DNA from 2 places in the Pseudoalteromonas sp. HL-AS2 genome. Region 1 is predicted to be linked to the other one. Evidence: riboswitches for the same ligand, from Rfam matches in the RefSeq annotation. Region 1 holds a riboswitch; the other holds the start of a gene.
The links. Region 1 has a riboswitch for cobalamin ahead of RB215_RS12505 (ABC transporter ATP-binding protein). Riboswitches for the same ligand answer to the same signal wherever they lie in the genome.
Positions count from the first base shown of each region.

Region 2: it holds a riboswitch for cobalamin, as region 1 does, so the genes downstream of both, RB215_RS11155 (TonB-dependent receptor domain-containing protein) here and RB215_RS12505 (ABC transporter ATP-binding protein) in region 1, are expected to answer to the same signal.

Region 1 is NZ_CP133571.1:2,677,583-2,681,328, reverse strand. Features, by position in the region: gene RB215_RS12515 (LysR family transcriptional regulator) at 1-485, shown strand, start outside; gene RB215_RS12510 (porin) at 648-1,586, shown strand; cobalamin riboswitch at 1,632-1,773, shown strand; gene RB215_RS12505 (ABC transporter ATP-binding protein) at 1,852-2,664, shown strand; gene RB215_RS12500 (iron ABC transporter permease) at 2,666-3,667, shown strand; gene RB215_RS12495 (cobyric acid synthase) at 3,677-3,746, shown strand, end outside.
Region 2 is NZ_CP133571.1:2,401,968-2,405,713, reverse strand. Features, by position in the region: gene RB215_RS11170 (2-dehydropantoate 2-reductase) at 1-549, opposite strand, end outside; gene RB215_RS11165 (VanZ family protein) at 542-892, opposite strand; gene RB215_RS11160 (YajQ family cyclic di-GMP-binding protein) at 1,056-1,538, shown strand; cobalamin riboswitch at 1,789-1,954, shown strand; gene RB215_RS11155 (TonB-dependent receptor domain-containing protein) at 1,991-3,746, shown strand, end outside.

The DNA of each region.
Region 1 (3,746 bases):
CACAACAAGAAAGTACCCGCCTGTTATTAGAGCGCACCTTAGATTTAGCTATTTTATTTGATCCACCAAAAGTTGATGAGCTGGTGGTTGAGCGAATTTGTGAACTACCCATTATACCGGTAAGCGCGTTTGATACTGCCAGCTACGATAACTTTTTTGATAACCAGTACGTATATGTTGACTGGGGCACGACATTCTCACTGTGGCATGCTCGCCAGTTTACTGGCAAAACCCCACCTTACTTTAGAACAAGTACTGGGCGTATAGCACTTGATTTAATATTGCAATGCGGAGGGAGTGCATTCATTCCTCAAGTACTTGTTGCAGCGCATTTAGAAAAAGGCGAGTTATTTCATGTGAAAGACGTAGAAACCACCTCGCGCGATATATTTGTTGCCTATCACAGAGACAATGAGCAAAAAGAGTTAATAGAAACATTAGTAAATTTATTAACCCAAATGACTCCTAAGTTACCCGTTGAGTAAGGCCAATGGTTTTGCTGTATATGTACGTTTGATTGCAACTATTATGTGTTTTTATGAATTTAAAAGTGTAAAAATATGACGGCTGTAATATTTTTGTCATTTAACAGTGCCAAACTCCTGTTGCATTAAAAACGAGTCTGTTGTGATTATCGAGGAAATAACATGAAATTTGTAAAGTCGAGCTTATGTGTAGCTTTATTAGGTGGTTTGTCTTTTAATGCGCTTGCTGAAGTGGATTTTTACGGTAAAGCGAACGTAACACTACAGTCGTCGGATGATGGTGAGGGGTCTTTTACCGAAATTAAAAGTAACTCATCACGTTTGGGCTTAAAAGGGTCTGAAAAAATATCTGATGGCTTAGAAGCTGTTTATAAGTTTGAATTTCAAGTTGATGTTTCTGACGCCGACTCAAAAGGTGATAATGACGACAATATCTCTGCTCGTAATCAGTATATAGGTTTAAAAGGCGCGTTTGGCCAAGTTGTTATTGGCCGTAACGATACCGCGCTTAAGCAGTCACAAGGTAAAGTTGATTTATTTAGCGACCTTGAAGGCGACATTAAAAATGCCTTTAAAGGTGAAAATAGAATGGGCAGTAGTGTTTCTTATGCCTCTAATTCTTACCAAGGTTTTAAGCTTTTGGCTACGTTTGTTGCAGAGGATAGCGATGCAGCAGGTGCTAAAAATGGCTATTCAATGGCAGTAACTTATGGTGACGCAGCCCTTAAAAAGAGCGCAATATATGCCGCTATTGCTGCCGATAGTGAAGTGAACGGCTACGATGTAGTGCGCGCATCAGTACAAGGTAAAGTAGCCGATTTTAAATTAGGCGCTATGTATCAAACGCAAGAAAAAGTTGATGGCAGTAGTGAGGCCGACGGTTATTTATTAAGTGCGGCTTACACTATGGCTAGCAATACCTTTAAATTGCAGTACCAGGCAATGGATTTTAAAGGCAGTGATGACAAAACGGCTATTTCGGCAGGTGTTGATCATCAGTTAAATAAAAACACTAAATTATTTGGTTTTTATTCTAATTTCGATATGGACAACAACGTTGACCAAGACTACTTAGGTGTAGGTATAGAATATAAATTTTAAGCAGCGCTTAGCACTGCCTTTTTAAGCCGTACTTTGTTAAGTGCGGTTTTTTTTGCTTTAAATTATTTACTTAGCCGCCCATAATAGAGTATTCATTTGGAATGAGGTGCAACTCCTCAACTGTTCCCGCAACTGTAATTAGCATAACGCTTTAAGTCAGATACAAATAAACTATTTTAACGAGCGGGTTTACTCATCTTCAAATTATGTACTAGCCATAGTTAGTTGCATTGTTAGTGAGCGCATTCCTGCCTAGGGCTAACTATTGCAAACTCAAACGCCATTAAATACACCATTGTTAAGCGTTAATCACGTGTCGTGGAATATTGGCAGTAAAACTATCCTCAACAATGTTAATTTGCAAATAAAGCAAGGTAAGTTCGTTGGCTTAATTGGCCCCAATGGCGCAGGTAAATCTAGTTTACTGCGGTGTTTGTATCGCTTTAATCAGCCCACTGCAGGGCAAATTAAATTTAATAATACCGATATTTGGCAGTTAAAAAGCCATGAATACGCAAAGCAGGTTGCGGTTGTTTTACAAGAAACCCCATCACAATTTAATTTAACTTTATTAGATGTGGTTGCACTTGGGTTAACCCCGCATAAAGCATTATTTAGCACCACCACAACAGCCGACACACAAAAAATAAACCAAGCTATAGCGCGAGTTGGCTTGCAGGATCATGCAAGCCAACGTTTTGAGTCGCTTTCGGGAGGAGAAAAACAACGTGCATTAATTGCTCGGGCTATGGTGCAGCAACCGCAACTATTAATTATGGATGAGCCAACCAGCCACTTAGATGTGAAGTATCAAATTCAGGTAATGGAGTTGGCTAAATCGCTTGGCGTTACTGTGTTTGCATCGTTTCATGATTTAAATTTAGCCGCTGCTATGTGCGATGAGCTGGTGGTTATAAATCACGGCGAAATTGTTAATACAGGCTCTCCCATCGATGTGCTCAGCGAGGACATGCTCAATGATGTATTTGGTGTATGTGCACAAGTAAGCCACCACCCGCAAATGTCTAAATTAGGTGGTGTTATTCCACATATTACTTACTTTTATGGGTATGAATAATATGCGCATGCTTAACAATCATTCAATAGCACTTTTAGTCACAGTACTAGCTGCATTATTTACGTTATTTACGGCGCTGAGTTATGGCGCTGCCGACACATCATTAACTGATGTATTTAAAAGTATTTTCACCTCAACAGAGGGCTCCTTTAACACTCGAATTATTGTTGAATTAAGAATGCCACGCACATTACTGGCATTTTTAGCTGGCAGTGGTTTAGCCATTGCCGGGCTTATTTTGCAAACCGTGACGCGTAATCCGTTAGCAGATCCTTATTTATTTGGGATATCGTCTGGGGCGTCTTTGGGGGTAGTTATACTCATGGCGTTTGTGGGCATTAGTGCGGGCTTTGCATTATCGGCAGCGGCATTGGCTGGCAGTTTAGTGGCTATGAGTTTACTTATATTGATTGCAGGGCGGCAGCAAAGTGGGCAAGTAGAATCTATGCTGCTGGCAGGTGTGGCCTTGTCATTTTTATTTAGCGCATTTACCAGTTTATTACTTTACTGGAGCGATCCTCAGGCAGTTGCGGCTATTTTATTTTGGACGCTCGGCAGTTTTGCACGAGCGCAGTGGGCAACGCTGTGGTTACCTTTTGTGGTTATTGTATTGTGTACATTTACAATGCTTAGTTTTAGGCGCCAACTTAATGCCATGCTGCTCGGCGATGAAAGTGCTATAACACTGGGTGTGCGGGTACATCGCTTTAGAATATTGATGCTAGTTTTAAGTTCGCTGATAACGGCAGTGTTAGTGGCTATGTGTGGCGGAATTGGCTTTGTAGGATTAATGGTGCCGCATATAGTGCGCTTTTTTATCTCCCAAGGTAGCTTATCTGGCTTACTGGTAACGAGTTTGGTGGGCGGTACTTTTATGGTTTGGGTTGATGTGCTAGCGCGCACGTTATTAACTAATCAAGAGTTACCCGTTGGGGTTATTACTGCAGCTATTGGTAGCGTGTTCTTTTTAAGCTTATTGTATTTTCGTAAGCGCCAGGTGTAGGGCTATAAAATGAAAACGTTAATGGTGCAAGGCACCACATCCGATGCGGGTAAAAGTACACTGGTTGCGGCGCTGTGTA
Region 2 (3,746 bases), 280 kb from region 1:
TAACTTATTAAAACGTAGCTGCTCAATATTCATAGACGTATTTAAAAGGGGGATCGCGGTTAATTGATCCGCCATAATTTTGCTATTTTTAACACCTAAGTTGTTACATCCGCCAATTGCACTTTGCCCATTACCAGTGTGCTGTACTATATATTGGTTTGATTTAAACCCTGCCATGCTGGTCGTTAAAAAATAAAGCGCTTGGTGCTCATTAAGCTCACATTTTAACTGCTCTACATTACCCATACCGTTATGCGAAAGCACAACAGAGCAATGCTGAGGCAAAAACTGTTTTATTTGTGCAAATGCGCTTTGCACTTGAAAGGCTTTTACCGTAAATAAAAACACATCAAATTTAGGTAAACTATTAAGCTCATTTAATGAAATAAAAGAGGCATTTATTTTTTGTGAAGCACTGTTGTCACTACTGTAAAAGCGAGTGTTACTCGTACTTTTTCGGGTTAACACGCTTACACTATGCTGCGCACTTAAAAAGTGGGCTAATAATAAGCCTATTGCGCCGTCGCCAATAATAAGAATTTTAGCCATGAGAGTTCTTTTTACGTGGGGTTAAAATTGCTTTGATTATAAAGTAGCTTGCTGCGCCGGCAAAATCTGCAATAAAATCTGCGATTGATGCTTGCCTATATGGAAGTGCGTCTTGCATTATTTCTATTGCAGCACCGTAACCGGCTAATAAAAGTATTTGTGCGTATAAAGGGAGTTTAAACGCTTTATCCATTATTATGGCAAGGATGAAAAATATCCCAAAGTGGGCTACTTTATCAACATGAGGAAACAGGTTGCCAACCCCTTTTATTTCTTTCGCAAATAAAAAGGTAAACACCACAATACTAATTAAAAAAATTGCTTGATAAACACGCCTTGTCACAACAAATCCTAAAATCGCTTAAAAAAGAAACCGTAGTATATCAAACTAATTTAGTATCGCACCTGAACAAGATGCATAAAAGTGTAAAGATTTATAGTTTTAGCGTTATAATCGCTTTAATAAATTAAGTATAAAATTAAGATAAAATAGTTAGGAGAAATCAATGCCTTCATTTGATATTGTATCTGAAGTAGAAATGAACGAAGCTAAAAACGCAGTTGATAATGCAAACCGTGAACTAGAAACTCGCTTTGACTTTAGGGGAGTTGATGCATCGATTGAGCTAAATGATAAAGTAATTAAGCTTAAAGCCGAAGCTGACTCTCAGGTTATACAATTATTTGATATTTTAGCGAGTAAAATTTCTAAGCGTGGTATGGATGTATCAAGCCTTGAATTGCAAGATATTAGCCGAGCGGGTAAAAATGTTTTTCGTAACGTTGGTTTAAAGCAAGGTATTGAAAAAGAGATGGCTAAAAAAATAGTTAAAGCCATTAAAGATTCAAAAGTTAAAGTACAAGCCGCCATTCAAGGTGAAGAAGTACGCGTAACAGGTAAAAAGCGAGATGATCTTCAAGAAGCTATGCAAGTAGTACGTAGCGCCGATTTAGGCCAGCCATTTCAGTTTAAAAACTTCCGCGATTAATAAAACAGATTACAGATATTATAGAGATTAGGAGACTAATTTTTAAAAAATTTGTGTTAAAAAAGCCAAACTACAGCAATGAAGTTTGGCTTTTTTGCTATTAGTAACTTGATATGTAATCTAACTCTTTTACAGTGATTGTTGAGGGTTTATATCGTTAAAAATCAAACTTTGGCTATATAGACGTCTATTGACATTTATAAACAAAATACTCACAATAGCGACCTATTTTCAAGGTGCTTGCTTAATACCTTTGTATACGTTTCAAAGTATTGAAATTAACAGCAAGATAATCGGGAAGTTGGTGCGTTTTCAAGACGATAACAACCCCAACACTGCCCCCGCAACGGTAAAGTATTAGCAGCTATTATAGTGTTGACTGAGTCCGGAGACCGGCCTTGAAGTAATCTTACTTATTAACATCTTTGCGGTGGGCAAAGGTAGGGGACATCATGTTAAATAAAACCGCTCTAGGTGTGGCAATTTCGGCTGCACTTTCATTTTCAGTATCTGCAACAGTGCAACCAATCGAAAAAATTACCGTTACAGCTAATAAATTCGAACAATCAATCAATGACGTTTTAGCAAGTGTAAATGTTATCGAGCGTGCAGAAATAGAAGCAAGCAACGTACGCGATTTACCAACGCTATTAAGTAAACAAGTTGGTTTTCAGGTTAATCCAAACGGTGGTTTTGGTCAAAGTACAGGTGTGTCACTTCGTGGTACTGGCTCTGGCGATGCGTTGATTTTGATTGACGGTGTACGTACAGGGTCTGCAACACTTGGACAAAAAGCACTAAATAATGTCCCTTTAAATAGTATTGAACGCATTGAAATTATTAAAGGCTCTCGCGCGGCTATTTATGGCTCTGACGCACTCGCGGGCGTAATTAATATTATCACGCGTGAGTCAGATAACTTATCTGTGAGTGCTACGTTTGGTTCTGATTCTTATCAAGATTATCAGGTGGCTGGCTCTGTAAAATCAGGCGATGTTACTACTGCGTTTAACGCAGGTTTTGAAAAAACTGATGGTTTTGATGTACTCCAAGGTGTAGCACCAGATGAAGATGGCTATGAAAATAAGAATCTTGGTTTTAAAGTAAATTATACCGATGCACGCTACGGCAACTTTAAGTTATTAGGCCAATACAGTGAAGGCTATGTAGATTACGACAATCGTTTCAGCCCAGCCACAAGTACTGTAGAAACAGGTGATTTTAAAAACTATCAGCTTTCTGCAGGTTGGAATAAAAACTACACTAACCAATCGCACAGTATTGATATTGCTATTTCAACAGATGATTCACACGATACCTCAGCATTTGGTGTAAATGATTTTATAACGAAACGTGTGCAATTGGATTATAACGGTCAATATACATTATCTGAAGAGCTTAATATTAGCGGCGGCGTTAACTGGTACAACGATGATGTATCTCGTAGTACAACGCAGTATGGTGTACAAGAGCGTGATGTATTAGCTGTATTTGTTGGTGCTTATTATAATACAGAGAAAGTGTTAGCTAATTTAACTGTGCGTCAAGACGATGATGAACAGTTTGGTGACGAAACGACTTACACTGCAGCAGCTGGCTATCATTTATCTGAAGACGCAACCTTTAGAATAAGTCAAAGCACTGGTTTTAAAGCACCTACATTTAACGATTTATACTTTCCGGCTTTTCCTGGTTTTCCACCTTCATCTAATCCTGATTTAGAGCCTGAAAAATCATTAAACCGAGAGATTGGGTTAAATGTAGATTTTGATATAGCAAGTGTTGATGTTGCTATTTTTAGAAATGATATTGAAGATAAAATCTCTTTGGATTCTAACTTTTTTCCTATCAACTTAAATGAAGCACGCTACGAAGGGGTTGAGTTTAGCCTGTCACAACAAATTTTGGGTTTCGATAGTAATCTTAACTTTGCTTATTTAAGTGCAGAAGACGAAGAAACGGGCGCAGAGTTACGTAATGTTGCTAAACGTACATTTAATTGGGAACTTGCAAAACAGTTTGGTGCGTTTGATGCGAGCTTAGACATGCAATATCGTAGTGACCGACAAGGTGCTGTGACGCGTTTAGGCTCATACACGCTTTGGAACTTAGCGGGTAATTATCAAGTAAATGAACACATTGAGGTTTCGCTTCGTGTAGAAAACTTATTTGATAAAGAGTATAACGTGGTTGACTCAAGCACTGATT